2 regions of the Stenotrophomonas sp. YJH_SMC_101-4 genome follow, and region 2 is predicted to be linked to the other one. Evidence: predicted binding sites of a transcription regulator. Region 2 holds the regulator's gene; the other holds the start of a gene.
What was found. Region 2 encodes FliA, which starts transcription of late flagellar genes. Its sites were predicted from a motif close to TAAAGTTTNNCNNNCNNNGGCCGATAA; they were not measured.

Region 1 (15,641 bases), on a different contig from region 2:
TGTTCGGCGTGGTGATGGCGGCCCTGATGCGCTCGCTGCGCCGCCACCGCAAGCTGCCGGACTGGCGGCAGTTCCGCGCGCGGCAGGCGGACTGAGCCGATGGCGCACTGCGCCGTGACCGCCAGGTAAGGGTCGCGCTAGGCTGCGGTTCCATCCCGATGGACGTGCCGTGCGATGCCTGCCAAGCGAACCGCACCTTCCGCCGCGCCCACGCTGTTGTCCGGCGGCAATCCGCAGATCGCCAAGGGCGAGGGCAATGCCCCGGTGCAGGCGTATATCGCGGCGATGCCGGACTGGAAACGTCTGATCGGCGAACAGCTGGATGCGCTGATTGAACAAGCCGTACCCGGGGTGCACAAGGCGGTGAAGTGGAACTCGCCGATGTATGCGGTGGCCGCGGGCGAAGGCTGGTTTCTCAGCTTCCATTGCTTCACCCGCTACATCAAGGTGGCGTTCTTCCGCGGCGCTGCACTGACGCCCGTGCCGCCGGAGCCGTCCAAGAGTGCCGATACGCGGTACCTGCACATCCCGCAGGATGGCGCGCTGGATGAAGCGCAGTTCCTCGACTGGGTGCGCCAGGCCGCCGCGCTGCCCGGTGAGCGCATGTAACCCCGACGTTCTGGTTTCCTTTCCGACGAGAGCTGCTGATGGCCACGCATGCACCGAACCCTGCCGATGCCGGAACCCCGGCAACTGAACTGATCGATGCGCGCATCGCCGAGCTGGGCGACTGGCGTGGCGAAGTGCTGGCACGCGTGCGTGCGTTGATCCATGAAGCGCTGCCGGACGTGCAGGAAACCTGGAAGTGGCGCGGTACACCGGTGTGGGAGCACAACGGCATCCTGTGCACCGTCGAGACCTACAAGCAGGCGGTGAAGCTGACCTTCGCCAACGGGGCGGCGCTGGCCGATCCGAAAGGCCTGTTCAACGCCAGCCTGGAGGGCAACACGCGGCGCGCGATCGACATCCATGAAGGTGCGATGCCGAATGCCGCTGCGTTGAAGGCGTTGCTGCGCGCGGCGGCGGCGTTCAACGCGGCGAAGAAGAAACGCTGACCGCCTCCTGTAGCGCCGAGCCCATGCCCGGCTTGGAGGGCCGCGCCTGTGCGGACCAACGGTCCGCACCCACCTCAGCGCGGCGGAGTGGCATCCGGGTCGGCCACCGGTGACGGTGGGCAGGCCGGAATTTCCGACGGCGTGGCCAGTTCTTCGGCGTGCGAAGGCTTGCCCATCATCTTCGCCTTGCGCCAGCCACCCCAGCGGTAATACGCCAGCGACAGCAGCATCGACACCAGCGAACTGACCGGGAAGCTCCACCAGATCGCATCGGCGCCCCAGTACGGCTGCAGCAGCTCGGCGAACGGCACGCGCACGCCCCACAGCGAACCGGCCAGGATCAGCAGCGGCGGAATCACCGCGCCGGTGGAGCGCACCACGCCGGAGATCACGAAGCTGACGCCGAAGAACAGGAACGAGCCGATCACCACGTGGTTGAGGTGGCGGGCGATGTCCAGCGCCTGGCTGGCCGGCGGCAGGAACAGGGCCAGCAGCTGGCGATCGAACACCACCAGCGGCAGGATCAGCGCGCCGGTCAGCAGGAAATTGAACAGCACGCCCTGGCGCGCGGTGCCGCGCACGCGGTCCCAGCGCTGCGCACCGACGTTCTGCGCGGCCATCGACGAGCACGCGGCGCCGATCGCCATCGCCGGCATCTGCAGGTAGTTCCACAGCTGCAGCGCGGCGCCGTAGCCCGCGCCGGTGTCGGTACCGTACTGGTTGACCATGGTCATCAGCAGGATCACCGACAGCGAGATCAGCACCATCTGCAGGCCCATCGGTACGCCCTTGACCACCAGCGCCTTGAGGATGGCCAGGTCGAGCTTGAACAGGCGCATGTCGGCACGGCCCAGCCACAGCGTGTGGCGCTTGTGCCGCATGTACAGCAGCAGGCCGGCCAGCGACAGCGTCTGCGCGACCAGCGTGGCCCAGGCCGAGCCGGCAATGCCCAGCGCCGGGAACGGGCCCATGCCGAAGATCAGTACCGGGTTCAGCACGATGTCCAGTGCCACCGAGACCATCAGGAAACGGAACGGCGTGCGCGAGTCACCGGCACCGCGCAGCGCGGCGGTGAGGAAGGCGAACGCATACAGCGTCGGCATCGCCAGGAAGATGATCTGCAGGTAGGCCTCGGCCAGCGGCAGCGAGGCGGCCGGCGTGCCCATCGCCGCCAGCAGCGGATGGGCCATGAACCAGCCGGCGATGGCGATGATTACCGACAGGCCGATGAAGAAGGTGGCGCTGGTGCCGACCACGCGCCGCGCCTGCGCGATGTCGCGCGCGCCGATCGCCTGGCCGATCAGGATGGTCGAGGCCATGCCGAAGCCGAACACCGAGCCGATGAGGAAGAACATGATGTTGTTGGCGTTCGCGGTGGCGGTCAGTGCCGCCTCGCCGAGGAAGCGCCCGACCCAGACCGCATTCACCGAACCGTTCAGCGACTGCGCGATGTTGCCTGCCAGGATCGGCAGGGAAAACAGCAGGAGATTGCGGCCGATCGGGCCGGAGGTCAGGTCAATCGGCGCTTTGGCCATGGAGTGGTGATCGAATCCCGGGAGGCGCACACTAGCACCAAGCCGGTTTGCAGGATGTGGCAATGCATCAACGACTGCAGATGAAGCGGAGCGTGGCGCTGGCCTTGATCGGCGCCGCACTGGCCGCATGTTCGACAGGTGACCGGCTGGGCGATACCCAGGTGCGGCCAACCGACCGCCCCGAGTGCCTGGTCGGCAGCCAGCGCCAGGATCTTTCCGCCGGCGTACCCAGCCTGATCGGGGGCAGCGGCTGCCGCACCGATCCCGACAACCCGCGTCCCCTGAACAAGCGAACGGAGTAGTCCCTGCCGATGACCGAGCTTTCCCCGCTGTCGCCCAGTGTCCGCCTGGACATCTGGTTGTGGGCGGCCCGCTTCTTCAAGACCCGCAGCCTGGCCAAGCAGGCCATCGAAACCGGCAAGGTCAGCGTCGCGGGCCAGCGTCCGAAATCCTCGCGCGCGGTGCGTGTGGGTGAGCAGCTGCAGGTGGATCGCGGCGAGGAGCATTTCGAGATCCGGGTGCTCGGCCTGAGCGACCAGCGCGGGCCCGCACCGGCGGCGCAGCAGCTGTATGCCGAGAGCGAGGCCTCCAAGGCCCGTCGTGCCGAACAGCGTGCGCTGCGCATCGCCGCACGCGATGGGTTCCAACCGCCAGAGCACAAACCGGACAAGCGCGCGCGGCGGTTGATCCGCGCGTTGGGCGATATCGACGCGCTCTGACCGAACGGCGATTCCGGTGCATGGTTCCTATCGCGGCGCGAAAGGAGGCGTGAGTCACGGTGCATTCGGAAAGGGCGGGGCAGGCTGGAAGTCCACCTTCTGGAAGCCTGCCCATGCATCGCATGCTGTTGTGCCTGTCCCTGCTTGCCGCCGCGCCATTGCACGCGGCCGACATCACGTTCTGGGACACTCCGCAGCGCGGGGGCAACAGCATGAACATGTCGCCTCCGGACCGGAGCTACTTCGAGGCCCTGCGCGCGACCGGTGCGACCTGGGTACGGCTGGTACCGGACAAGTGGAAGGGGCAGGGCGGGCGTGACTTCCTGATTGGCAACGCCGACGACTACCGTAGCCTGGTTCCGGCCGACCTGGCCACGCTGCGGCGGGTGCTGGATGATGCCGACGCGGCTGGGCTGAAAGTGGTGCTGACTCCTTTGTCGTTGCCGTTGCTGCGCTGGAAGCAGCACAACGGCGACAAGGTCGATCCGCGCCTGTGGCAGTCCTTCGACAATCACGCGCCGGCCCGGCGCTTCTGGAGCGACCTCGCCACGGCATTGAAGGGCCATCCCGCACTGGCCGCCTACAACCTGATCAACGAGCCGGTTCCCGAGTATGGTGCTGGCCTGGCCGAGCATGCCTCGGCCGCGGCCATGCAGCAGTGGTACGCCGGTGTGGAAGACGGTCCACGCGATCTGCGCCGCTTCTATTCGGACCTGATCGCCAGCATCCGTGCGGTCGATGCGGACATGCCGTTGATGCTGGATGCCGGCTGGTACGCCGCTGCCGACGGTTTCAACTACTGGCCGGCGCCGCTGGCAGATTCGAAACTGCTGTACAGCGTGCACATGTATGAGCCGTATGCCGCAACCAGCGCGCCTAACCAGAAGCGCACCACGCCGTATCGCTACCCAGGCGTGGTGCCGTTTGGCGAACACAGCGAACGCTGGGATGCCGCGCGGGTCCGCAGTTACCTGCAGCAGCCGATGGACTGGGCGAAGACGCACGGCGTGAGGGCCAACCGCATGGTGGTCGGCGAGTTCGGCTGCATGCGGCGCTGGCCCGACTGCGGCCGCTACCTGCAGGACGTGCTGCAGGTGCTGGAGCAGGACATGGTGCACTGGGCCTTCTACGCGTTCCGCGAGGATGGCTGGGATGGCATGGACTACGAGCTGGGCGACAGTCCGCTGCCGTGGTCGTACTGGCAGGCGCAGGAGAAGGGGAAGACCGTGGCGCCGCCGCGTTCGATGAAGGCACCGCTGTTTGCGCCGATCCTGGAGCGGTTGAAGGCGGGCAACCGGTAAGACGCCGGGCATTGCCCGGCGCGTCCCATGGAGATGCCGATCACGCCGGGCCACGCCCGGCGGCGGCATCGTTCAGCGCTTGCCACCCAGCAGGCTGCCGCCGATCTTGAGCAGATCGCCCACGCCGAGCTGGCCGTCACCGTCCTGGTCCAGCAGGCTGCCGAGCAGGCCACCGGCAAGACCGCCCTGTTGCTGCACCTGCTGCTTTTCTTGGCCCAGGGCCTGGCTGAGCGAGCCGGCATCGGCCTGGCCGCCACCGAGGCGCTGGGCAAGGAAGGCCATCACGATCGGCGCGAGGATCTGCAGCAGCTGGCTGGTGCGGCCGCTGTCGAGCTGGGTGGCCTGGGCCAGGCCGGTTTCCACCTTCTGCTGGCTGCCGCCGAAGATGTGGCCGAGGATGCCGGCGCCATCGCTGGCGGCACCGCCGCCGCCGCCACCCAGCACCGAGCCGAGCACGCTGCCCAGGTCCAGGCCACTGTGGTTGTTCTGCAAGGCGCCGAGCAGTGCCTGCGCGCCCTGCGGCTGCGAGGCGTTGTTGCCCAGCGCGCCCATCAGCACCGGCAGCGCGGCACTGATCGCGCCGGAAGCCTGGGTATCGCTGATGCCGAGCTGCTGCGACACCTGCTGCAGCGGGGCGCCCTGCAACTTGGCGAGAAGTTCATCGGTCAGGCTCATCTGCGGGATCCTTGATTGGGGTTGGGCGTGCAGAAGGTACGACGCGGACCGTTAAAACGGCGACGCCGCCTCGCAGGGAGGCGGCGTGCCGTTCACGGGGGAGGGCGATCAGAGCTCGATGTCTTCGGCGCCCGGGGTGGCGGTGGGGAAGTCCGCTTCCGGCTGGGCCGGCTTGAACGGATCCGACGGCTGGCTGGCCAGCGCCTTCAGCGCCGCGGCCACACCAGCACCGTAGGCCGGGTCGGCCTTGCTGCAGTTGTCGATGTGGCGCTGCTTGATGAAGTCCGGCGCATCGCCCAGGGCACGGGCGGTGTTGGCGAACAGGCGGTCCTTCTGTGCCTGGTTGTAGCTACGGAACAGCGCACCGGGCTGGCTGAAGTAGTCGGCGTCGTCCTCACGGAAGTTCCAGAAGTCGGCGTCGCCGCGGATCTTCATCGGCGGCTCGCGGTACTCCGGCTGCTCCTGCCACTGGCCGTAGCTGTTCGGCTCGTAGTGCGGCAGGCCGCCGTAGTTGCCGTCCACGCGCATCGCACCGTCGCGGTGGTTGCTGTGCACCGGGCAGCGCGCTGCGTTCACCGGAATCTGGTGGTGGTTCACGCCCAGGCGGTAGCGCTGCGCATCGGAGTAGGCGAACAGGCGCGCCTGCAGCATCTTGTCCGGCGAGGGGCCGATGCCCGGCACCAGGTTGCTCGGTGCGAACGCGGACTGCTCCACGTCCTGGTACCAGTTGACCGGGTTGCGGTTCAGTTCGAACTGGCCCACTTCGATCAGCGGGTAGTCGCTCTTCGGCCATACCTTGGTCAGGTCGAACGGATGCACGCGATAGGTTTCCGCCTCCAGCTCCGGCATGACCTGGATGAACAGCTTCCACTTCGGGAAGTCACCCTTCTCGATCGCGGCGAACAGGTCGCGGCCGTGGCTTTCGCGGTCATGGCCGACCAGGATCTGTGCCTGCGCATCGGTCAGCGATTCGATGCCCTGCTGGCTGACGAAGTGGAACTTGACCCAGAAGCGCTCGCTGTCGGCGTTGGTGAAGCTGTAGGTGTGCGAGCCGAAGCCGTGCATGTGGCGGAAGCTGCGCGGGATGCCGCGGTCGCTCATCACCACGGTCACCTGCAGCAGGGCTTCGGGCAGCAGCGTCCAGAAATCCCAGTTGTTGCGCGCGCTGCGCAGGTTGGTGTGCGGGTCGCGCTTGACCGCCTTGTTGAGGTCGGCGAACTTGCGCGGGTCGCGCAGGAAGAACACCGGCGTGTTGTTGCCGACCAGGTCCCAGTTGCCTTCTTCGGTGTAGAACTTCAGCGCGAAGCCGCGGATGTCACGCTCGGCGTCGGCGGCGCCACGTTCGCCGGCCACCGTGGTGAAGCGGGCGAACATCTCGGTCTGCTTGCCGACCTTCTCGAACAGCTTGGCGCGGGTGTACTTGCTGATGTCGTGGGTGACGGTGAAGGTACCGAACGCGCCCGAGCCCTTGGCGTGCATGCGGCGCTCGGGAATGATCTCGCGGTTGAGGTTGGCCAGCTTCTCCAGCAGCCAGACGTCTTCCATCAGCAGCGGGCCACGCGGGCCGGCGGTCTTGCTGTTCTGGTTGTCCACCACCGGCGCGCCGAAGGCCGTGGTCATCGGCGTGACCGGATCATCGCCATGCTTCTGCTTGGGCGTGGTGCTCAGCTCGCGCTGCTGCTGGGCGCCTTCCGCAGGCGACGGCGCGGTGTGATACGGGCATTTGGGGCTGTTGTTATCGGACTGGCTCATGGCTGGCTCCTGCGGGTGAAGACGGGGTGGAACATCTTCACTCGACTTTAGCTAGCGCCAGATGAAATGAATAATCGAATGATTCGTTCAGGTTGATAGATTCTGTCAATTGAAACTCAGAATCAGATTTGCGAAATCTTTCGATGGGCCTCCTGCGAGGCAGGAGGCCAAGCGCTTGCGCTGCGGCTACAGCAGCGCTTTCAAGCGATACAACGCTTCCAGCGCCTGCTTCGGCGTCAGTTCGTCCGGATCGATGGCGGCCAGTGCTTCCTGTGCCTTGTTCGATGGCGCCGCGAACAGGCCGAACTGCTGCGGTGCATCCAATGCCTGTGGTGCCAGCTCGGCGGCATAGCTTTCACCGCCGCGCTGTTCCAGCTCGGCCAGGCGACGGCGCGCCTGCGCTACGGTGGCGCGCGGCAGGCCTGCCAGGGCCGCCACCTGCAGGCCGAAGCTGCGGTTGGCCGGGCCGTCCTTCACCGCGTGCATGAACACCAGCGCCTCACCATGCTCGACCGCGTCCAGGTGCACATTGGCAATACCGCTGCGGCCGCCTTCGTGCTGCTCATCGGCCAGCGCGGTCAGCTCGAAGTAGTGGGTGGCGAACAGCGTGTAGCAGCGGTTCTGGTAGGCCAGGTGGCGGGCCACCGCGTCGGCCAGCGCCAGGCCATCGTAGGTGGACGTGCCGCGGCCGATCTCATCCATCAGCACCAGCGAATGCGCGGTGGCGTGGTGCAGGATGTAGCTGGTCTCGGCCATTTCGACCATGAAGGTGGACTGCCCGCGGGCCAGGTCATCGCCGGCGCCGATGCGGGTCAGGATGCGGTCGATCGGGCCGATCAATGCGCGGCTGGCCGGCACGAAGCTGCCGATGTGGGCCAGCAGCACGATCAGCGCGTTCTGCCGCATGTAGGTCGATTTACCGCCCATGTTCGGGCCGGTGATGACCAGCATCCGGCGGTCCGGATGCAGGTCCAGGTCGTTCGGTTCGAACGGCTGCTCGCGTACCGCCTCGACCACCGGGTGGCGGCCGCGTTCGATCTTCAGGCACGGCTCGGCCTGCAGTTCCGGCCGGGCCCAGTCCAGCGCCTGCGCGCGTTCGGCGAAGGCGGCCAGCACGTCCAGTTCGCTGAGTGCGGCGGCGCACTGTTTCAGCGGCTCCAGCTGCCCGCCGAGGGTATCCAGCAGCTGCTCGTACAGGTACTTCTCGCGCGACAGCGAGCGGTCGCGCGCGGACAGCACCTTGTCCTCGAACGCCTTCAGTTCTTCGGTGATGTAGCGCTCGGCATTGGTCAGCGTCTGGCGGCGGGTGTAGTGCACCGGCGCGCGGTCGGACTGGCCCTTGCTGATTTCGATGTAGTAGCCATGCACACGGTTGTAGCCCACCTTCAGGGTGGCAATGCCGCTGCTTTCGCGCTCGCGCTGTTCCAGGTCGACCAGGAACTGGTCGGCGTGTGTGGACAGGCGGCGCAGTTCGTCCAGCTCTTCATCGAAGCCATCGGCCAGCACGCCGCCGTCGCTCAACTTCAGCGGCGGCATCTCGGCGATGGCGCTGGCCAGCAGCTGCGCGCACTCGTCGTGCTGGCCCAGCGCCGCATGCAGGGCCTGCAGGCGTGGTGAGTCCAGCGGGGCCAGCACGTCGCGCACCGCCGGCAGCAGGCCCAGGCCGTCGCGCAGGGTGGAGAAATCGCGCGGGCGCGCCGAGCGCAGCGCCACGCGGGTGAGGATGCGTTCCAGGTCGCCAAGGCGGCGGAACTGCTCGCGGATGTCAGCGTCGCTGCCGCGATCGATCAGGGTTTCCACCGCATGGTGGCGCTGTACCAGCACCTCGCGCAGGCGCAGCGGACGATGCAGCCAGCGCCGCAGCAGGCGGCCGCCCATCGGCGTCACCGTGCTGTCGAGCACGCCCAGCAGCGTATTGCGGGTGTCGCCATCAACACGCGTATCCAGTTCCAGATGGCGGCGGGTGGCGGCGTTCATCGCGATCGCCTCGCCGGCAGTCTCCATCGCGATGGAGGTCAGGTGCGGCAGGCGCTGCTTCTGAGTTTCCTCGACATAACCGAGCAGGGCGCCGGCGGCAGCGGTCGCGCGCGGCTTGTCATCGATGCCGAAGCCGCTCAGGTCATGCAGTTTGAAGAAGTTCAGCAGCTGGCGGCGGCCACTGTCGGCATCGAACAGCCACGGCGCGCGGCGACGCACGCCGGTGCGCTGGCGCAGGAACTCCGGCCAGTTTTCTTCGTCGGGCACCAGCAGCTCGGCCGGCTCCAGCCGTGCCAGCTCGGCTTCCAGGGCGTCGTCGGTTTCCACTTCGTTGACCAGGAAGCGGCCGCCAGCCAGGTCGGCCCACGCCAGGCCGTAGCCCTGCTTGCTGCGCGACAGGGCCATCAGCAGGGTGTCGCGGCGTTCATCCAGCAGCGCCTCGTCGGTGACGGTGCCGGGGGTGACGATGCGCACCACCTTGCGTTCGACCAGGCCCTTGGCCAGCGCCGGGTCGCCGATCTGTTCGCAGATCGCCACCGACTCGCCCAGTGCCACCAGCCGCGCCAGGTAGCCTTCATAGGCATGTACCGGCACGCCGGCCATCGGGATCGGTGCGCCCCCGGAGCTGCCGCGCTGGGTCAGGGTGATGTCGAGCAGGCGCGCCGCCTTGCGGGCGTCGTCATAGAACAGTTCGTAGAAGTCGCCCATGCGGAAGAACAGCAGCAGGTCCGGGTAATCGGACTTGGCCGCGAAGAACTGCTTCATCAGCGGGGTGTGTTCCTTGGACGCCTTGGCGTTGCTGGTGTTGTCTTTTGTATCAGTCACTTGGGGCGTTTCGCGTCTTGGCAGGGCGTCGGGGCGTGGCCACGCGCAGGCATGGCCGGAGAGATCATTAGTGTAGCGACCTGGGGCGGTCGATGATCCCCGGCACCCGCGCCAGGCCCGAGGCTGTCCGTGCGCCAACGCCTGCGCCCCGGCGCGGGCACTTTGGTTGATTTCCCCAGGGGCCCACGGTAGTGTCAGCCCCGGCGATTTCCGCCAAGCGGCCTCCATGGAAACCGGGGCGACTCACCCCGGGCGGGCGTTGATGGAAAGAACAAGCATGACTGCAGCCTGCATGGCCGCCGAACCTCGTTACACCTGGCGTACCGTCCTGCTGAGCATCCTGGTCGCCATCGTTCCGCTTGCCGGCTCCGCACCCTACACCTTGCTGAAGGCGGTGCTGCTGCTGGCCCTGCTGGTCACCGGCGTGGTTCTGATCCGCCGCCAGCCCGATGTCCGCCTGCGCTACCGCATCGCCCGGTTCATCGTGATCGTCTGCTTCCTGCGCCTGGCCTATGCCTTCTACAGCATCCTCTGGCACGGGCTGCGCTGGAACGAACTGGACCTTCCGGCACAGACACTGCTCTACCTGGGCACCGCTGCGGTGTTCGCCACTGCGCTGGACTGGCGCCTGATCTGGAAGATCTTCGCCCTGTCCACCCTGGTCTTCGGCGGGTCGTGCATCGTGCAGCACCACGTGATGGGCCTTGAACGCGCGCACGGTTTCAGTGGCGGCGAATGGACCGCCATCGAGTTCACCATGGTGACGTTGTGCATGGCGCTGTTCTCGGTCATCCGGTTGATCCAGCCCAATGTCCATCCGGCCGAACGCTGGCTGCACGGCGTGGCCATCGCCGTCGGCGTCTATGGTTCGATCCTGGCGCAGAGCCGCGGGCCGATCCTGGCGTTCATTCCCGCCATGCTGATGGTGATTGCGGTGCACGTCCGGCGCACCCGGCGCTGGCGGGGGGCACTGGCCTTCGTCGGTGCCCTGGTCATTGGCGTGGTCGGCGCCACCTCGGTGCTGAACCATGAGGTGATCCAGCGCTTCGGTGAGGTCAGCGGCGAGATCTCCGGTTTCAACCAGGAAAACGAGGTCGGCTCGGTCCGCGAGCGCATCGCCATGTGGGGCGTGGCCGTCGACGCCTTCGCCGAGCATCCCGTGGCGGGGGTGGGCCTGAACCAGTTCGGTACCTATGCACGTGAGGGCATCGCCCGCGGCGAGGTGTCCGAGTCGATCTTCCGCTACAACCACCCACACAACGAGTACCTGGAAGCGGCGGTGACCGGTGGCGTGCCGCTGCTGCTGATCATGCTGCTGGTCTTCATCCTGCCCGGCATCCATTTCGTGCGACGTCTCGGCCACGCCGACGACATCACCGCGATGATCGCCACCGCCGGACTTGCCGTGGTCATCGTCTATGCGCTTTCGGCGTTCACGGACAACGTGTTCTACCGGGCGATGCCGCATTCGTTCTATTTCTACCTGGTGCTGGGTTTCATGCTGGCGACCGCCTTGCCGGCGCGTGACCTGCTCCGGCCAGGGAGTCCCTCCTGATGGCGCATATCCATCTGCTGGCCGCCGACAACCAGCGTGGGCTGTCCCATGACATCCAGGTGATCGAGCGCTCGTTGCAGCAGCTCGGGCACACGGTGACGGTCAGCCGCCTGGACGCGGTCCGCAATGGTGGCGCCTGGAAACTCCGCGGAATGCGCCTGCGCAGGCTGCTGGCCTCGTGGCTGAGCCTGGGGCGCACGCCCGCCCGGTTCGACGTCAACATCTCGCTGGAACATGTCCGGCCGACGAGCTTCGGACTGGCCAACGTCAATCTGTTGATCCCGAATCCGGAATGGGTGTCCGCACGCAGCCTGCGGATCCTGCCGCGGTTCGATGCGTTGCTGACCAAGACCGAAGAAGCCACGCGCATCTTCAACGCGCTGGGCATGCGCGCGCTGGAAGTCGGTTTCTGCAGCCGTGACCGCTACGACCCGGCAGTGCCGCGCAGGCCGCGCAGCTTCCTGCATGCGGCCGGTACCAGCCGTATGAAGGGAACGGCTGCACTCGTCAATGTCTGGAAACGGCACCCCGAATGGCCCTTGCTGACCATCCTGCGCGGCGGCCCTTCGGACGAAGATGAGGGCGGTGCCGCGAACCTGAGAATCGTCCGCGAGCGGCTGCCCGACCAGGAGGTGCAGCGCCTGCAGAACGAACATGCGTTCCACCTGTGCCTGTCGCAGACCGAAGGCTGGGGCCACTATCTGGTGGAAGCGATGAGCTGCGGGGCGGTGGTGATCACCTGTGACGGCGCGCCGATGAATCAGATGATCGACGACAGCCGCGGCATCCTGGTTGCCGCGCACGAGGGCGAGCCCTGCCATCTGTCCAGGACCTGGCATGTGGATGAGAAGGCGCTGGAACAGGCCGTCGAGCGCGCGCTGGCGATGGATGAGGCCGAGTGGACCCGGCTGGGCGCCAATGCACGCGCATGGCACCTGGCCAGCGAGGTGGCGTTCCCGCGCCGTCTTGGCGAGGCCCTGGCCAAGCTCTGAGCTGATGTGGGGCTGGTCGCTGCAGCCCGCTCAGCCAGGCACCAGGGTGATCTGCGGATGGCTGCCGAAGATCTCCATGACGATCTCGAAGTAGGTCTGTCCCTGGCCAAGCGCCAGTGCCGTCAACTGAGCGTGGATGGCCGCACCGTTGAACCTGCCGCCCTGAGCGAGTTTCGACTGCAGCCAGGCGCGCGTGGTCTCGCGGCCCAGTGCATCGCGGCTGTGGGCGATGTCACGCCACACCACCGTGGCGATGGCATGGCCTGCGAGAGCGCCGTAGCCGCCGTGAAGCAGGTCATCAAGCGCATCCAGGCTTGCGCCCAGTTGCCAGTCTTCGTCGGCCATGAACACGCGATTGATTTCCACGTAGAGGCTGGCGATGTCGTTGATGGACGCGCCTTCGATGTGCAGGATCCGTGTCATCTGCAGACTGTAGCCCTCCCGGGCTGCGGTTGTGTCCGGCGCAGATAATCCAGGGCCGCTTCGGATGGAGCTGGCATGATTATGGTGTTAAACCTGCGTGATTTTCATCGGGCGCTGGCGTGTCAGCGGTATTCGATAATGATATGGCGCCATTATCTGCCGCCTTGTTTTCTGACTGCCTGCACAGTTCCATATATTTGGATCGGTCCATATATAAAGTCCCGTAAAGTTTCCCTTCGCTGCGCCGCCATCGAACGTACGGCCACGATCAAGGGAATTGAGATGCTTGCCTTACGTAATCTCCGTGTGGGATCCCGGCTTGGCGCCGGCTTCGGTCTGCTGCTGCTGTTCATCATGGCCATCGTTGGCCTGGTGCTGTATGGGAATCAGCTGAAATCCGCCCAGTTCGAGAAAGTGGTGGACGTCAACATGGTCAAGATGCGTTTGTTGAATGACATGCTTGATACCAACAACGCGGTGCTGATGCATCGCCGCCTGATGGTGATCAAGCGGGGTGATGAGTTCGACAGGGATTACCAGCGTGCCCAGGAGTTGTCGCGGACCTATGACGGTATCTGGGCCAAGTACATCAAGATTCCGCGTGACGCCACCGGCGATACCCTGGTCGCGCGCATCGAGGCGGCACGAAAGGCCACCGATGCATCAACCCAGCAACTGCATGAGCGCATGAAGGTGGGGGATTTTGATGGGGCAGCGAAGGAGCTGCTGGCCGAGCACGGTCTGGCAACGGCCTGGAATGAATCCATCTCGGCCCTGCTGCGCCACCAGGAAACACTGACCGAACGCAGCCGCGAAGAGTACCGCGCAACCGAATCGTGGACCGGCACGCTGTCGATCGCGTTCGGGGCACTGAGCCTGCTGCTGGGCACGTTGGCGGCCTGGGCGATCACCCGCAGCCTGACCCGTCCGCTGGAAGGCGCGGTGAAGCTGGCCGACGGCATTGCCAGTGGCCGCCTGGACAGCAGCATCGACGCCACCGGCAACGACGAGGTGACCCAGCTGCTGAAGTCGATGCAGCGCATGCAGGCACAGCTGCAGTCGGTGATGGCGGCGCAGGGCGAGCTGGCACGCCAGCACGATGCCGGCAGCCTCAGCTACCGCATGGACGAGAGCGCATTCCCCGGCGACTACGGGCGCATGGTGCATGAGACCAATGCGCTGGTTGGATCGCACGTGCAGGTACAGAACCGGCTGATCGAGGTGATGAAGCACTACGCACGCGGCGATCTGTCGGTGGACATGGACCCGCTGCCCGGCGAGAAGGCGGCGATCACCCAGGCGATGGACGAAACCAAGTCCAGCCTGTCGGCGATCAACAGCGAGATCCGCCGGCTGGCGACGGCGGCCGCGGCAGGCGACTTCAGCCTGCGCGGTGATGAAGATCGCTTCGCCTACGATTTCCGCGACATGGTGGCAGGGCTCAATCGCCTGATGCAGACCACCGACGAGAACCTGGTGCAGGTCTCGACCCTGCTGCAGGCCATCTCGCGCGGCGACCTGACCGTGCGCATGCAGGGGGATTTCCACGGCGTGTTCGCGCGCATGCGTGATGACTGCAACGCCACCGTCGATCAGCTCAAGCAGATCGTGGGCCGTATCCAGGCCAGTGCTTCCAGCATCAACCTGGCAGCGGGCGAGATCGCCTCGGGCAACACCGACCTGTCGCGGCGTACCGAACAGCAGGCGGCGAACCTGGAAGAAACGGCAGCGTCGATGGAGGAACTGACCTCTACCGTGAAGCAGAACGCCGAGCATGCACGCCAGGCCAACCAGCTGGCCATCGGCGCGCATGGTGTTGCCTCGCAGGGCGGTGAAGTGGTCGGGCAGGTGGTCACCACGATGTCGGCCATCGAAGCCGCGTCGAAGAAGATCGCCGAGATCATCTCGGTCATCGATGGCATCGCCTTCCAGACCAATATCCTCGCGCTGAACGCGGCGGTCGAAGCTGCGCGTGCCGGGGAACAGGGCAGGGGCTTTGCCGTGGTGGCCAGCGAAGTGCGTACGCTGGCGCAGCGCTCGGCGGGCGCGGCCAAGGAGATCAAGGGCCTGATCGAGGATTCGGTCGGCAAGGTCGCAGACGGCTCGGCGCTGGTCCGCCAGGCCGGCACCACGATGGGCGAGATCGTGGCCTCGGTGCAGCGCGTGACCGACATCATGGCCGATATCTCTGCTGCCTCCCAGGAGCAAAGCTCGGGCATCGAACAGGTCAACCAGGCGGTGGTGCAGATGGATGAGACCACCCAGCAGAATGCCGCGCTGGTCGAAGAAGCCAGTGCCGCAGCGCGCTCGATGGAGGAGCAGGCGAACCTGCTGGCCGAAGCCGTGTCGGTGTTCCGCACGGGGGCGGTGACCGCCGCCGCCGCAGTACGCCCGGCGCTGGCAGCCGTGGCGGCATCGGTTGCGCCGGTACGCCGGCCTGCGGTGCTGTCGCCGCGGCTTGAGCCGACGCTGGCCGCCAATGCGGGTGGTTGGGAAGAGTTCTAGCAGAGGGCAATGCCGGCAGGGAGACGGCGCCCATCGCGACGGCTGGTCGCGATGGGCGCGGATTTTCTTCCTGAACGTGCGATGGCCGATGAAGTGGCGGACACGCGCATTTCACTTCCGGTTGCCAACCGCGGGAGGACACTGGTGCCATACCGGAACTCAGGAGATGGCCATGAAGACCTCGACCCGATTGCTTGTGCTGGGCACCCTGCTGGCGGCTTCGTCGGTGGCCGGCGCGCAGACCTATGGGCCGCGCGATGAGGGACGCAAGTTCAATGACGGCAGCCGCGTGGTCTGCAAGAACGTGGAAGTGCAGCGTAATTCGCG
Region 2 (15,641 bases):
ATGGTGGCGGTCGCTGCTTCGTGGACGGCCCTGTACGTTGCATTCCGCCTGCGTGCGCAGCGCACCCGTGTGGGCGACCGGCTGGCAGCGGCCGGCCTGCTCGGGCTGGCGATCGTCGGCATGCACTACACGGGCATGGCCGCCGCACGCTTTCCGGAAGGCAGCATCTGCGGCGCAGCCGTAGGCGATGGACTGCAGAGCGAATGGCTGGCCATGCTGGTGGTGATGCTCACCGTGGCGATCCTGGCCGTGGTGCTGGTGGTGTCCTGGCTGGACCAGCGGGTGGAGGCGCAGCTGCTGCGCCTGCGCAATTCCCTGTTGAGCACCTCGCTCACCGACGCGCAGCAGGAACTGACCCAGGCCGCGCTACACGACCCGCTCACCCGCTTGCCCAACCGCCTGCTGCTGCAGCGTCGGATCGTGCAGGCACTGGCCGAGGCCGAACAGGGCGGCAGCCGTTTCGCGGTGATGTTCATGGACCTGGATGGCTTCAAGCAGGTCAACGATGCCTATGGCCATCAGGCCGGTGATGCACTGCTGGTGGCGGTGGCCGAACGTACGCGCCAGCTGCTGCGCCCCCACGACATGCTGGCCCGTCTGGGCGGGGACGAATTCGTTCTGGTGGTGCGCATCGAGCACGACGAGGACCTTCCGACCCTGGCCCGCCGCATCCTGCAGGCGGTAGGCAGCGGGCCGTTGCTGGCCGACAACGAACTGCAGGTGACCGCCAGCATCGGCGTGGCGATCTGCCCGGACCACGCTGCCAGCGAGCGCCAGCTGATGGCCTTCGCCGATGCAGCGATGTACCAGGCCAAGGAATCCGGACGCAACGCCTTCGTGCTGTTCGCCGACTGGATGAATGACAGCGCCGAACAACAGTTCCGGCTGCTGGCCGACCTGCGCCGGGCCATTGGCAGCGAGCAGCTGTTCCTGCACTACCAACCGAAGATCCAGGTAGCCACGCAGAAGGTGGCCGGTGCCGAAGCGTTGATCCGCTGGCGCCATCCGGAGCATGGCCTGATCCCGCCGGACCGCTTCATCCGGCTGGCCGAGCGCAGCGGCGCGATCAACGACATCGGGCGCTGGGCGCTGGACCAGGCCTGCCTGCAGCTGCGCCGCTGGCATGACGCCGGTCACGAAGGCTGGTCGATGTCGGTGAACCTGTCGCCGGTACAGTTCAGTTCCCCGCACCTGCTGCAGGACGTACGCGAGGTGATCGAGCGCTACGCGATCGCCCCGCGCAACCTGGTGCTGGAGATCACCGAGAGCACGGTGATGCGCGATACCGATACCAGCCTGCGCCTGCTGCAGAGCTTCTCCGCCCTGGGCGTGGGCATTTCCATCGATGATTTCGGCACGGGCTACTCCAGCCTGCTGTACCTGAAGCGCCTGCCGGCCACCGAGATCAAGATCGACCATGCGTTCGTGCGCGACCTGGAACACAGCGCCGAAGACGTGGTGATCGTGTCGGCCATCGTGGCGCTGGGCCATGCACTGGACATGGATATCGTGGCCGAGGGCGTGGAGACCGCCGCGCAGCGCGCCTACCTGGAGCGCCTGGGCTGCGATTACCTGCAGGGCTACCTGCTGGGCCGGCCGGTGGACGCCGCCCGCTTCATGCAGCTGCACGACCTGCCGCGGCCACGGGTGGAACTGGCGCAGAGCCCACCGCCCAGCGACAACGCTCCCCTGTAGAGCCGAGCCTGCGCTCGGCTGCTCTTCGCGCCCGATCCAAACATAGCCGAGCATGGGCTCGGCTCTACAAATAGATCCACGCCGTGCGTGGATAGGCAACACCCCATCACGGAACAGTTCTTGCACGCACCCCGGCAACCCCTGCCGCAGTGCCCGTGATGTCCGAGAACGAATCCGCCGGCGAAAAGACCGAACAACCTACCGAAAAACGCCTGCGCGACGCCCGCGAACAGGGCAACCTGCCGCGCTCGCGCGAACTCGGCACCGCCGCCGTGTTCGGCGCCGGCGTGCTGGCGGTGATGGCGATGAGCGGCTCGATCGGCCGCGGCGCCACGGCCTGGATGAAGCAGGCGCTCAGCCCGGAACAGAGCCTGCGGCAGAACCCGAAGGAACTGTTCGGCCACTTCGGCGACCTGCTGCTTCAGTTCATGCTGGTGATCGCGCCGCTGGTGCTGGTCTGCCTGCTGGCCAGTTTCGTCGCACCTCTGGTGATGGGGGGCCTGCGCTGGTCGCAGAAGGCGTTGCTGCCCGACATCAACCGCATGAACCCGATGAGCGGGCTCAAGCGCCTGTATGGCCCGGAGGCCATCGCCGAGTTCACCAAATCGCTGCTGCGCGTGGCCTTCGTCGGTGTCGCTGCCGGGATGGTGGTCTGGACCGGCTTCGACACCCTGCGCGGGCTGATCCACCACCCGCTGGAGACCGCCATCACCGACGGCCTCGGCTTCACCCTGCGCCTGCTGCTGGCCACCGCCGGTGCGATGCTGGTGCTGGCCGCCATCGACGCGCCGTACCAGCGCTGGAACTGGATGCGCAAGCTGAAGATGACCCGTGAAGAGCTGCGCCGGGAAATGAAGGAAAGCGAGGGCAGCCCCGAGGTGAAGGGCCGCATCCGCCAGCTGCAGCAGCAGATGGCCAACCGCCGGATGATGGAGGCGGTACCCACCGCCGACGTGGTGGTGGTCAACCCCACCCACTACGCGGTGGCCCTGAAGTACGAAGGTGGTGCCATGAACGCCCCGACCGTGGTCGCGCTGGGCGTGGACGAGACCGCCCTGCGCATCCGTGAAGTGGCCGACGGCAACAAGGTGGCGATCGTCTCTGCCCCGCCTTTGGCACGCGCCTTGTATCGGGAAGGCCAACTCGGAAAGGAAATCCCCGTGAGACTGTATTCGGCCGTCGCCCAGGTCCTGTCCTACGTCTACCAGCTGCGCGCCTGGCGCACTGGCCCGATGCCGGACGCCCCGCACATCCAGGTGGATGAATTCGGCAAGGGAGGCCGCCCGTGAGCGCCCAGCCCTCCACCGGTTTCAACACCCGCCGCGCTCTGGAAATGATCCGCCAGGGCCTTGGCGCGCCGCTGATCGTGCTGGCCCTGCTGGCCATGGTTGTGGTCCCGCTGGCCGCACCGGTGCTTGATGCGCTGTTCACCTTCAACATCGCCATCTCGCTGATGGTGCTGCTGGCGGTGGTCTACGTGAAGCGCCCGCTGGACTTCACCATCTTCCCGATCGTGCTGCTGATCACCACCATGCTGCGGCTGGCGCTGAACGTAGCCTCCACCCGCGTCATCCTGCTCAACGGCCAGAACGGCCACGATGCGGCCGGCAAGGTGATCGCCGCCTTCGGCGAATTCGTGATCGGCGGCAACTACGCGGTCGGCATCGTGGTGTTCGCGATTCTCACCATCATCAACTTCGTGGTCATCACCAAGGGCGCCGGCCGCGTCTCGGAAGTGACCGCGCGCTTCATCCTCGACGCGATGCCCGGCAAGCAGATGGCGATCGACGCCGACCTCAACGCCGGTTTGCTGACGCGTGAAGAAGCCAAGCTGCGCCGCGAGGAAGTCCGCGAAGAAGCCGACTTCTACGGCGCAATGGACGGTGCCAGCAAGTTCATCCGCGGCGACGCCATCGCCGGTATCCTGATCCTGTTCATCAACATGCTTGGCGGCCTGGCCGTGGGCGTGCTGCAGCATGGCATGCCGTTCGGCGACGCCGCCGCCACCTACACCCTGCTCTCCATCGGTGACGGCCTGGTGGCGCAGCTGCCGGCGCTGCTGGTCTCCAGCGCGGTGGCGATGCTGGTCACCCGCGCCTCGCGCTCGCAGGACATGGCCCAGGCCATGACCGGCCAGGTGTTCGGCCAGTACCGCGCGCTGGCGATCACCGCCGGCATCATCGGCGTGGTCGGCCTGGTGCCGGGCATGCCCAACGTCGCTTTCCTGACGCTGTCCGCGATCCTCGGCTTCATCGCCTGGAAGGTCTACCGCAAGGGCAAGGCCGCGGCCACCGACCCGGCAGCCGCAGGTAATGACGCCGCCGCGCTCAACGCACTGGGTCGCCCGGCCGCACCGGCGCCCACCGCCGAACTGAGCTGGGACGAGCTGCGCCCGGTCGATCCGCTGGGGCTGGAGGTCGGCTACCGGCTGATCCCGCTGGTCGACAGCAACCAGGGCGGCGAACTGATGGCGCGCATCAAGGGCGTGCGCCGCAAGCTGACCCAGGACGTCGGCTTCCTGATCCCGTCGGTGCACATCCGCGACAACCTGGAACTACCCGCCAACGGCTACCGCGTGCTGGTGCACGGCGTGCCGGTGGCCACCGCCGAGATCCACCCCGACCGCGAACTGGCCCTGGACCCGGGCAGCGCGCTCGGCGCACTGGAGGGCATTGCCGGCAAGGATCCCGCGTTCGGCCTGGATGCCACCTGGATCCAGCCGCACCAGCGCGCCCAGGCCGAAACGCTGGGCTACACGGTGGTCGACCCGGCCACCGTGGTCGCCACCCATCTGTCGCACCTGATCCGCGAACACGCACCCGAGCTGCTCGGCCATGAGGAAGTGCAGCACCTGCTGGCCAACCTGGCCAAGAGCGCGCCCAAGCTCGTCGAAGATCTGACGCCGAAGGCGCTGCCGCTGTCGGCGGTGGTGCGCGTGCTGCAGAACCTGCTGGTCGAACGCATTCCGATCCGCCAGTTGCGCAAGATCGCCGAAGCACTGGTCGAACACGCGCCGAACAGCCAGGACCCGGCCGTGCTGACCGCCGCCGTGCGCACCGCACTGGGCCGTTTCATCGTGCAGGAGATCGCCGGAATGTCGGCGGAGCTGCCGGTGTTCACCCTCAACCCGCAATTGGAACGTGTCTTGCAGGAGTCCACGCAGGGCAACGGCGCCGCGCTGGAACCCGGACTCGCAGAGCGACTGCACCAGAGCCTGGCCGAATGTGTCAGCAAGCAGGAAGCGCGAAACGAGCCGGCGGTCGTGCTGGTACCGGGCCCGGTGCGCGCCGCGCTGGCGCGCCTGGTCCGCCACAGCGTCCCGTCGCTGTCGGTCCTGGCCTACAGCGAGGTGCCGGAGGACAAGCGACTGAAGCTGGTCGGAACGATCAGCTGACGCCGCCCACCGATGCGCCAGAAAACAGACACCACTTTCGAACCAACGCAACAGACAGACACCAAGGGGAACCCGCACCGTGCAGACCACCGACCACCCGAGTTCTCCGACCGCCACCCCGCCGTCTTCGTCCCGTGACCACAGCATGAAAATCAAACGATTCGTCGCCGCCGACATGCGCTCGGCCATGAACCTGGTGCGCAAGGAACATGGTCCTGACGCCGTGATCCTGTCCAACCGCCGGATCGAGGAAGGCATCGAGATCGTCGCCGCCGCGAACTATGACGAGAGCGCCGTGCAGCGTGCACTGGAAGCCTCGCGCCGTGACGTGGCACCGCCGCCGGCACCCAAGCCGCGCACCGCCGCCGATGCCGTCATTGCCGCAGTCACCCGCCGTCGCAGCAACACCCCCGCTCCGGAACCGGTTGCCGCGACCACCTCGGCCGTGGCCGCCCTCGCCCGCGCCGCGGTCGGTGCCACCGGCCGTACCCTGGACAGCGCCGACGAGATCGTGCCGACCCGCGGCAGCACCGGCTTCGCCGCGACCCTGGCCCGCGCTGCCGTCAACGAACCGGCGCTGCCCGAACAGATCTTCGCCCCGTTCGCCGAGGCCATCGTTGCACCGGCATCGGCACCGGCCGCCAGCGCGCCAGCCAACCGTGCCCGCTTCCAGGTCGACCCGCCGCACGAGATGCATCACGAAAGCGCGGCCCCCGCCGTGCAGCCGCCGCCGCTGCCGGGCGCGGCTCCGACCGAAGCACAGCCGGAGATCGCCGCCAGCGAACCGGCAGTGGCCGACGCCGTCATCGAAACCTCGCCGGAGCCCACCCTCGCCCCGGCCCCGGTGCTGACCGTGGTCGCCCAGGACGACGCCGAGATCCGCCAGCTGCGCCAGGAAGTGGCCGGCATGCGCCAGGTGATCGAGCGCGAGATGAACCGCTTCACCGACGAGCGCCTGCGTGGCTGCCCGGTGCGCGCCACCGCGCTGGACCTGATGGACGAGTACGGTTTCGACGCCGGCCTGGCCCGCGACGTGGCCATGCAGATCCCGCTGGAGACCGAAGCCCACCGTGGCCGCGGCCTGATGCTGGGGCTGATTTCGCGCAAGCTGCCGATCGCCCCGGTCGACCCGCTGGAAGAAGGCGGCGTGATCGCCCTGGTTGGCCCGACCGGCGCCGGCAAGACCACCACCATCGCCAAGCTGGCCTCGCGCTTCGCCGAGAAGCACGCGCCGCGTGATGTGGCCCTGGTCACCACCGACACCACCCGCATCGGTGCCCGCGAGCAGCTGTACGGTTACGGCCGCCAGCTCGGCATCGCGGTGCACGAGGCCAACAGTGGCACCGACCTGGACCAGCTGCTGGAACGCCTGAAGGACTACAAGCTGGTGCTGATCGACACCGCCGGCCTGGGCCCGCGCGACCGCGCGCTGGCCGCCCAGCTGCAGTGGCTGCGTGCCGCCCGCCAGGTGCGCACCCTGCTGGTGCTGCCGGCCAATACCAGCTTCGGCGACATGGACGAGGTGGTCCGCCGCTTCGGCGCCGCCAACCTGCAGGGTCTGGTGCTGAGCAAGCTGGACGAGACCGGCCGCTTCGGCAACGCCCTGTCGGTGGCCGTGGACCATGCCCTGCCGATCACCTGGGTGACCGATGGCCAGGACGTTCCGGAGGACCTGCACCGGGCCAGTGCGGCCAATCTCGTACTTCGCCTTGAAGATTTGCGCCGCGCGGCCGATATGCCCTGCAACCCGGAGTTGAACCATGCCGTCGCGTGAGTACGCCAAGCTGACCAAGACCTTCCCGCTGTCGGCCACCCGCAGCGAGCCGCTCGGCCCTGTGCGCACCATTGCCGTCACTGGCGGCAAGGGCGGCGTGGGCAAGACCAACGTTTCGGCCAACCTGGCCGTGGCGCTGGCTGGCATGGGCAAGCGCACGCTGCTGCTGGACGCCGACCTTGGCCTTGCCAACATCGACGTGATCCTGGGCCTGAACCCCACCTTTACCCTGGCCGACCTGGTCGCCGGCCGCTGCACGCTGGATGACGTCATCGTCGAAGGCCCGAACGGCGTGCTGGTGGTCCCGGCCGCGTCCGGTCGCCGGCACATGGCCGAGCTGGCCCCGGCCGAGCACGTCGGCCTGGTCAACGTGTTCTCCGAACTGGAACGCGAACTGGACATCATGGTGGTGGACACCGCCGCCGGCATCACCGATGGCGTGCTGACCTTCTGCCAGGCCGCGCAGGACACCGTGGTGGTGGTCTGTGACGAGCCGGCCTCGATCACCGACGCCTATGCGCTGATCAAGGTGCTGTCGCGCGAGCGCGGCGTGGACCGCATCCAGGTGGTGGCCAACATGGTGCGCGACCCCAACGAGGGCCGCGTGCTGTACGAAAAGCTGACCCGGGTCTGCGAGAAATTCCTCGCCGATGTCTCGCTGAACTATCTGGGCTGTGTGCCGCAGGATGATTGGCTGCGCCTGTCGGTGCAGCGCCAGCAGCCAGTGGTAAAGGCCTACCCGTCCAGCCCGGCCGCGTTGGCGATCACCGAGATTGCCCGCCGTACCGCACGCTGGCAGGCGCCGACCGAACCGCGCGGCGGCGTTGAGTTCTTCCTCGAGCGTATTCTCAAGCAGCGCGGGGTGGCCGCATGAAAGGCGCAGCCCAGTACCGGGAAGTCCAGCGCACGGCGGCCAACGAGGTCATCGCCCAGCATTCGGACCTGGTGCGGCGCATCGCCCACCACCTGGCCGCACGCCTGCCGGCGAGCGTCGAGGTCGACGACCTGATCCAGGCCGGCATGATGGGACTGATCGAAGCCTCGCGCAGCTATGACGCCGACCAGGGGGCTTCGTTCGAGACCTATGCCTCGATCCGCATCCGCGGTTCGATGATCGATGAGATCCGCCGTGGCGACTGGGTGCCGCGCTCGGTGCACCGCCGTGCACGTGATGCCGCCGCCACCATCCGCCGCCTGGAACAGAGCAGTGGCCGTGCCGCCAGCGCCACCGAAGTGGCCGCCGCGATGGAGATGCCATTGCCCGAGTACCTGCGGCTGATGGAAGACGCTGCCCGTGGCCAGGTGCTGAGTCTTGAATCGCGCATCGAGGACCAGGGCGAGCTGGACACCGTGGCCCAGGGCGGCCCGACCCCGCAGCAGGTGCTGGAGCGCGGCGAGTTCGGCCGCGAGCTGGGCAAGGCCATCGGCCACCTGCCCGAGCGCGAACAGCTGGTGCTCTCGCTGTACTACGAGCAGGAACTGAACCTGAAGGAGATCGGCGCGGTGCTCGGCGTGAGCGAGTCGCGGGTCTGCCAGATCCACGGCCAGGCGGTACTGCGCCTGCGTGGCCGGCTGAAGCTGTTCGAGGCCGCCGACGCCGGCCTCGAAGAATGAACATCCCCGAGGCGGCTGCCCCCGGCCGTCCGGAATGAACAACAAAGGAATTCTGCTTTGAACAAGAACATGCGCATCCTGATCGTCGACGACTTCTCGACCATGCGTCGAATCGTCAAGAACCTGCTGGGCGATCTGGGCTTCACCAATACCGCCGAAGCCGAGGACGGGCATGCCGCGCTGTCGCTGCTGCAGAGCCAGCCGTTCGATTTCGTGGTCACCGACTGGAACATGCCGGTGATGACCGGCATCGAGCTGCTCAAGGCGATCCGTGCCGATGCCAAGCTGAAGACCCTGCCGGTGCTGATGGTCACCGCAGAAGCCAAGCGTGAACAGATCATCGAAGCCGCCCAGAGCGGCGTGAACGGCTACATCATCAAGCCGTTCACCGCGCAGACGCTGGAAGAGAAGCTCGGCAAGATCTTCGAACGCCTGGCGGCCAGCGCCTGATGGATACCACGGTCGACAAGAGCGCCCTCGCCCTGCGCCTGCAGGAGGCCCTGGACGCACTCGAGTCCGGTGACGAAGCCGCCTGGCGGCAGCGCATCGACGGACTGGTCGCGCTGCGCACGCAGCCGATGATGAGTGGGCTCTCGCGGCTGGCCCGCGAACTGGGGCAGGCGCTGGGTGAACTGCCGACCGTGCCGAGCGAAGCCGGGGAACTGGACGATGCCTGCGCGCGCCTGGACCACGTGGTGGCGATGACCGAACAGGCCACGCACCGCACCCTGGACCTGGCCGAGGAATGCCGCAGCCTGACCGAACAGCTGCGCGCCGAAGGCCTGCAGCCGGGCCAGGACGCGCAGCTCGAGCGCATCCGCCACAACCTGACCGAGATCGCCCTGACCCAGAGCTACCAGGACCTGACCGGGCAGATCATCCGTCGCGTGGTGGGCATCGTCCGCCGCGTGCACGAAGGCTTCGGCGCACTCGGCCTGCCACCGGAACAGCATCGCACCGACCCGGAACTGGCCGGGCCGGCACTGAAGGGACTGGACCGCCACGCGGTCTCGCAGAACGACGCCGACGACCTGTTGTCGGATCTGGGGCTGTAAGCATGAGCGCGGTATCCGACGACATCACTGCCGATTTCATCATCGAGGCACAGGAAATCCTGGATCGCCTCGGCGAACAGCTGGTGTCGCTGGAGCAGGCACCGCAGGACAGCGATCAGCTCAACGCGGTGTTCCGCGGCTATCACACGCTCAAGGGCGGCGCCGGATTCCTCGGCGTCACCGCCATGGTCGAGCTGTGCCATGCCGCTGAAGAAGCGCTGGGCGCCGCGCGTGCCGGCCAGGCGGTGCTGCAGGCCCATCACTTCGACGCGGCCCAGCAATCGCTGGACTACCTGCAGTCGATGCTGGATGCAGTTTCCTCCGGCACCGAGCCGGGCTATGCACCGCCGGACCTGATCGCCCAGTTCGACGTACACGGCGGTGCCTTGGCGGCACCCGCCGCCGCAGCAGCACCCGCCGCGGGTGGCAGCGACCTGATCACCGACGACGAATTCGAGGCCCTGCTCGACCAGCTGCATGGTGGCAACGCGCCGACCGCGGTCGCACCGGCGAAGAAGGCCGACGACGGACTGATCAGCGAAGACGAGTTCGAAGCCCTGCTCGACCAGCTGCACGGTGGCGCCGCACCGGGCACCAAGCCTGCTGCCGCCATGGCACCGGCGCCGGCTGCAGCCCCGCGCCCGGTCGCCGCACCGGCACCGGTGGCAAAGCCGGCCGCCAAGCCGTTGGCCGAGGCCGAACATACCGTACGCGTAGACACCAAGCGCCTGGACGCGATCGTCAACCTGATCGGCGAACTGGTGCTGTCACGCAATCGGCTCAAGACCCTGCGTGCACGCCTGCGCGATGAAGAATTGGACCGCGCCGTGTCCACCCTGGACATCGCCACGGCCCGCCTGCAGTCGGCGGTGATGCGTACCCGCATGCAGCCGGTGGGCAAGGTCTTCTCCCGCTTCCCCAAGGTGGCCCGCGACGTCGCCCGCTCGCTGAAGAAGGAAGTGGACCTGGAACTGATCGGCGCCGAGACCGAGCTCGACCGCAACCTGGTCGAAGCGCTGGCCGACCCGCTGGTGCACCTGGTCCGCAACGCCATCGACCATGGCGTGGAAATGCCCGACCTGCGCGAGGCGCAGGGCAAGCCGCGGATGGGCCACGTGCGGCTGTCGGCGCAGCAGGAAGGTGACTACGTCAGCATCGAGGTGCAGGACGATGGCGCCGGCATCGACCCCGAAAAGCTGCGTGCCAAGGCACGCGAGAAGGGCCTGATCGATCCGGAGGCGGCCGCGCGCCTGAGCAGCGAGGAATGCCTGCACCTGGTGTTCCTGCCCGGCTTCTCGACCAAGCAGCAGGTCACCGACATCTCCGGCCGCGGCGTCGGCATGGACGTGGTGCAGTCACGCATCCGCGAACTGAGCGGCCAGATCCAGATCCAGTCGGAGCTGGGCCGTGGCAGCCGCTTCCTGATCCGCGTGCCGCTGACCCTGGCGATCCTGCCGACCCTGCTGGTGCAGGCCGGTGAGGACGTCTACGCGTTGCCGCTGGCGCGCGTGATGGAAGTGCTGCACGCACCGCGCACGTCGCTGGGCTGGTTCGATGGCCGTGCCGTGCTCGACCGCCGCTCGCACACCCTGCCGCTGGTCGATCTCCGCCAGTGGCTGGATGTGACGCCGGCCGCCTCGCCCCTGCTGACCATCGTGGTGCTGCAGGCCGGCGAAGCGCGCTTCGGTCTGGTCGTGGACCAGGTGCGCGGGCGCGAGGAAGTGGTCATCAAGCCGCTGCCGAAAGCCCTGCGCGGCCTGCGCGGTTATGCCGGTGCAACCTTGATCGGCGATGGTCGCATGGCCTTGATCCTGGACGTGGACGGACTGCGATGACCCCCGCCGGGCGTCGCCCGGCGACCCGAAAACTGTGACTACCGTCTGTACGCGATCTACCGGTGTCTCAAGTCCCATTCATACACGCCGATACCGGAACCATGGATAGACTCAGCCTCATTGGACTCTTTCTCGCCCTGGCCTCGCTGGTCGGTGGCAGCATCCTCAAGGGCGCCGGCCTGGCGTCGTTGTGGTCGCCTGCGGCGTTCGTGATCGTCATCGTCGGCACCGTCGCCGCGATCCTGCTGCATACCTCGCCGGCGGTGTTCAAGCATGCGTTCAAGATCGTGCGCTGGGTCGTGCGCCCGCCGCACAGTGATCGCCGCGAACTGATCCAGCAGATCGTCGAGTGGAGCAACATCGCCCGCCGCCAGGGCCTGCTGGGCCTGGAGTCGCAGGTGGAAGCGCAGCAGGACCCGTTCCTGCGCAAGGGCCTGCAGCTGCTGGTCGATGGCGTTGAACCCGAATCGATGCGGCACATGCTGGAAATCGAACTGGGCAGCCAGGAGCATCAGGACCAGGCCGGCGCCAAGGTCTTTGAAGCGATGGGCATCTACGCACCGACCCTCGGCATCATCGGCGCCGTGCTCGGCCTGATCGCGGTGATGAAGAACCTGGCCGACCCGAGCAAGCTCGGCCACGGCATCGCCGCAGCGTTCACCGCCACCATCTACGGCATCGCCTCGGCCAACCTGCTGTTCCTGCCGGTGGCCGCCAAGCTCAAGAGTGTGATCTCGCACAACACCCGCGATCGCGAAATGGTCATCGAAGGCCTGATCTCGATCGCCCAGGGCGAGAACCCGCGCAACATCGAAACCAACCTCTCCGGCTTCCTGCACTGACATGGCCCGCCGCAAGCACCACGAAGAGCACGCCAACCACGAAGCATGGGCGATTCCCTATGCCGACCTGATGACGCTGTTGCTGGCCTTCTTCGTGGTCATGTACGCGATTTCCTCGGTCAACGAGGGCAAGTATCGGATCATGGCCGACGCACTCACCGATGCCTTCGGTGGCGCACCGCGCACCATCAATCCGGTGCAGGTGGGTAACAAGCAGGTGCAGGGTGGCGGCTGGGACAGCCCCTCGGTGATCAAGTCCGGCACCAAGATCGGACCCTCAGCGCCTGCACCGTCGCACGACCCGACCCTGCTGCCATCGATGGCCTCGCAGATGCGCATGCCGGTGTCGGTGCACAACCAGGAGCAGATCGCGCGCGCCGAGCGCCAGCTCAACAGCATCGCCGACCGCCTCACCGCCGCACTGGCGCCGCTGATCGACCGCGGCATGATCAGCGTGCGCCGCACCGAGCTGTGGATCGAAGTCGAGATCAACAGCGACATCCTGTTCCCGACCGGCTCGGCCGCGCTGGACGTGCATGCGCGGCAGACCCTGGCCAGCCTGGCCGAGGTGCTGCGTGACGTGCCCAACAGCGTGCGCGTGGAAGGGCACACCGACAACGTGCCGATCGCCACCGCCACCTTCCCCTCGAACTGGGAGCTGTCGGCCGGACGCGCCGCCAGCGTGGTGCATCTGTTCGCCGACCAGGGCGTGCAGCCGTCGCGGCTGGCGATGGTCGGCTACGGCCAGTTCCGCCCGCGCGAAGAGAACGACAGCGCGCAGGGCCGCAACCGCAACCGTCGGGTGATGGTCATCATCCTGGCCGACACCTCGCATTCGGTGGACCCGCTCGGCCAGCGCCTGAACGCAGCCACCGGCGCCACCGACAGCACCGCTACCGAACAGGCCGCCGCAACTCCGGCCAGCGCCCCCACCTCCCCCATCGCACCGGTGAAGTTGCCGCCGGTGCCGGCTGGCAGCCGCGTCGGCGCCGCCGTTCCCCCGGCAATGAAGGAGTAAACCGATGCGCATCTGGGCAGTCGCCAACCAGAAGGGCGGAGTCGGCAAGACCACCACCACCCTTGCCCTCGGCCGTGGCCTGGCCGCGCTTGGCCATCGCGTGCTGCTGATCGACCTCGATCCGCACGCCTCGCTCAGCCGCGCCTTCGGCGTGCCGGTGGATCCGCCGCCGGCCGGCGTGCTGGAACTGTTCGGCGCACCGCCGGCCGATCTTTCCAGCCTGTGCCATGCCAGCAGCATCCACGGCCTGGACTATGTCTGTGCACAATCCGCGCTGGCCACATTGGAACGCCGCAGCGCCAACCAGCCCGGCCTCGGCCTGGCCCTACAGAACGCGCTTGCCCGCCATCAGGGGCAGCACGACTACATCCTGCTGGACTGCGCACCCACCCTCGGTCTGTTGATGATCAACGCACTGGCCGCGGCCGACCGCCTGATCATTCCCACCCAGGCCGAGCCGCTGGCTCTGCATGGCCTGGAGGGGATGGTCCGCACCGGCGAGATGGTCGAGCGCTCGCGCCGCCGCCCGCTGCCGATCTCGATTCTGCCCACCCTGTTCGACCGCCGCACCCGCGCCGGCAACGAATCGCTGCGCACGATGCAGGATCGTCACGGCACCCGCGTTTGGGAAGACGCCATTCCCATCGACACCCGCATCAGCAACGCCGCCGGCCTGACCCTGCCAAGCGTTGGTGAGGACTACCCGGGCCGCGGCCTGGCTGCCTACCGCCGCGCCCTCAACTGGATCCTCGGCGAGGATGCCCGCGCCCTGGAGCAGGCCGCATGAACAGCACCGGCGTACTGGACGACTATCTGGACGAACTGCTGGGCGAAGCGATCGCCGTGGCGCCACCGGCTGCACCGCCGCCGGCCAGCGACGAAGCGTGCCCGGCGATTGCAGCGGACGCCGAACGCGAGCCGACCTGGGACGATCTTCCGGCCGAAGTGATCTACGAGACCGACACCGCAGCCACCACGCCGATTGAGGACGACGCTGCGCTGGAAGCTGCATTCGAGGCCGCTGCTGGCGCGCCCGAGCGCGAGCCGACCTGGGACGACCTGCCGGCCGAGGTGATCTACGAAACGGAGACTGTTGCTGCTGCCCCGGCAGAGGACGACGCAGCACTGGAAGCCGCCTTCGAGGCCGCCGCAATGCCTGTCGCCGCTCCCGAGCGCGAACCGACCTGGGATGACCTGCCTGACGAGGTGATCCACGAGACGCCCCCTGCTCCGGCTGCCGCCAAGGCAGGTCCGGAACCCACCTGGGACGATCTGCCGGACGAAGTGATCTACGAGACCGATACGGCCGACAGCCATCGCCTCGCCCACACCGACAGCCCCGGCCTGCAGGCTGCATTCGAGGCCGCAGCAGGCGGCGAGGACGTTCCTGCGCCACCACCGGCCGTAGTCGCAGCACCCGCTCCAGCGGCACGCACCGATGCCGCGCCGCCACCGCGCGTGGCCGTGGACGCGCCAGCAGGCAACCGTCCGAACAGCTGGCAGGAACTGCAGGCACAGGCACATCGGCCCGCCAGCAGTCCGCATCCGCAGAACCGACGCGCCGGCGAGCGCACCTCGCGCTGGTTGCGCCTGCGCTGCGGCACCCAGGCCTATGCACTGGAACTGCTGAAGGTGCAGGAAGTGGTGCTGCCGGTGCCGCTGCTGCCGTTGCGCGGCACCGCACCGGCCATGCTCGGCATCATGAACCTGCGCGGCCAGGTGGTGCCGGTGATGGATCTGGGCCTGCACCTTGGAGCCGCGGCCGCCGAAGACGACTCACAGACCCGTATCGTGGTCCTGGAAGAAGACGGCGAGACCATCGGCCTGCGCGTGTCGGCGGTGGAAGATGTCGCCAACCTCACCGATTCGCAGATCGAACCGCCCGATACCGCGCGCATCTGCCAGATCTCCAACGACCTGTTCCGCGGCGTCGCCCGGGTCAGCCAGCGCCCGATGATCCTGCTGGATGCCACGCGGCTGTTGAGCTGAGTCGGCGCTTTGCGCCGACGCGTTGCCTGTCGGGGACGCACCGCGTCAATTCCCCTAAAGAACCCCGCCGGGGTGCCGTTATGGATCACGGAACCGTTTGTCCGGAGCAACGATGAGCACTGTCGAACTGGGTGGGGATCTCGGCATCGAGAGCACCACCGAGCTCAAGAACCGCCTCGCCCCGCTGGTGGCGCAGGCAGGCGAGCTGACCCTGGATGCAAGCCAGGTCGCCCGCATCCACACGGCCGCCGTGCAGGTGCTGTGTGCGTTCGTGCAGGCCCGCCGCGAGGCAGGTCTCGGCACCGGCTTCCACGGTTGCACTGCAACCTTCCGTGACGCCGCGCGCCTGCTGGGCGTCACCCAGGCCCTGGGCCTGGACGTAACCCATGACAACCTGAAATCTGTGGAGAACGCTGCATGAGCGC

Region 1: the regulator FliA is predicted to act here: its motif matches at 13,034-13,060, upstream of AC5P8D_RS08225 (methyl-accepting chemotaxis protein).

Annotation. Positions count from the first base shown of each region.
Region 1 is NZ_JCAFTP010000002.1:424,095-439,735, forward strand. It holds gene AC5P8D_RS08160 (DUF6404 family protein) at 1-95, shown strand, start outside; gene AC5P8D_RS08165 (DUF1801 domain-containing protein) at 175-609, shown strand; gene AC5P8D_RS08170 (DUF1801 domain-containing protein) at 648-1,055, shown strand; gene AC5P8D_RS08175 (MATE family efflux transporter) at 1,130-2,590, opposite strand; gene AC5P8D_RS08180 (hypothetical protein) at 2,653-2,892, shown strand; gene AC5P8D_RS08185 (RNA-binding S4 domain-containing protein) at 2,902-3,309, shown strand; gene AC5P8D_RS08190 (glycoside hydrolase family 5 protein) at 3,423-4,610, shown strand; gene AC5P8D_RS08195 (DUF937 domain-containing protein) at 4,683-5,285, opposite strand; gene AC5P8D_RS08200 (catalase) at 5,394-7,037, opposite strand; gene mutS (DNA mismatch repair protein MutS) at 7,224-9,779, opposite strand; gene AC5P8D_RS08210 (O-antigen ligase family protein) at 10,132-11,394, shown strand; gene AC5P8D_RS08215 (glycosyltransferase) at 11,394-12,386, shown strand; gene AC5P8D_RS08220 (barstar family protein) at 12,417-12,809, opposite strand; gene AC5P8D_RS08225 (methyl-accepting chemotaxis protein) at 13,092-15,314, shown strand; gene AC5P8D_RS08230 (glycine zipper 2TM domain-containing protein) at 15,481-15,641, shown strand, end outside.
Region 2 is NZ_JCAFTP010000001.1:1,066,891-1,082,531, forward strand. It holds gene AC5P8D_RS04945 (putative bifunctional diguanylate cyclase/phosphodiesterase) at 1-1,695, shown strand, start outside; gene flhB (flagellar biosynthesis protein FlhB) at 1,854-2,984, shown strand; gene flhA (flagellar biosynthesis protein FlhA) at 3,029-5,089, shown strand; gene flhF (flagellar biosynthesis GTPase FlhF) at 5,235-6,863, shown strand; gene AC5P8D_RS04965 (MinD/ParA family ATP-binding protein) at 6,850-7,737, shown strand; gene AC5P8D_RS04970 (RNA polymerase sigma factor FliA) at 7,734-8,477, shown strand; gene cheY (chemotaxis response regulator CheY) at 8,535-8,927, shown strand; gene AC5P8D_RS04980 (protein phosphatase CheZ) at 8,927-9,532, shown strand; gene AC5P8D_RS04985 (chemotaxis protein CheA) at 9,535-11,367, shown strand; gene AC5P8D_RS04990 (flagellar motor protein) at 11,469-12,209, shown strand; gene motD (flagellar motor protein MotD) at 12,211-13,227, shown strand; gene AC5P8D_RS05000 (ParA family protein) at 13,232-14,014, shown strand; gene AC5P8D_RS05005 (chemotaxis protein CheW) at 14,011-15,216, shown strand; gene AC5P8D_RS05010 (STAS domain-containing protein) at 15,329-15,637, shown strand; gene AC5P8D_RS05015 (response regulator) at 15,634-15,641, shown strand, end outside.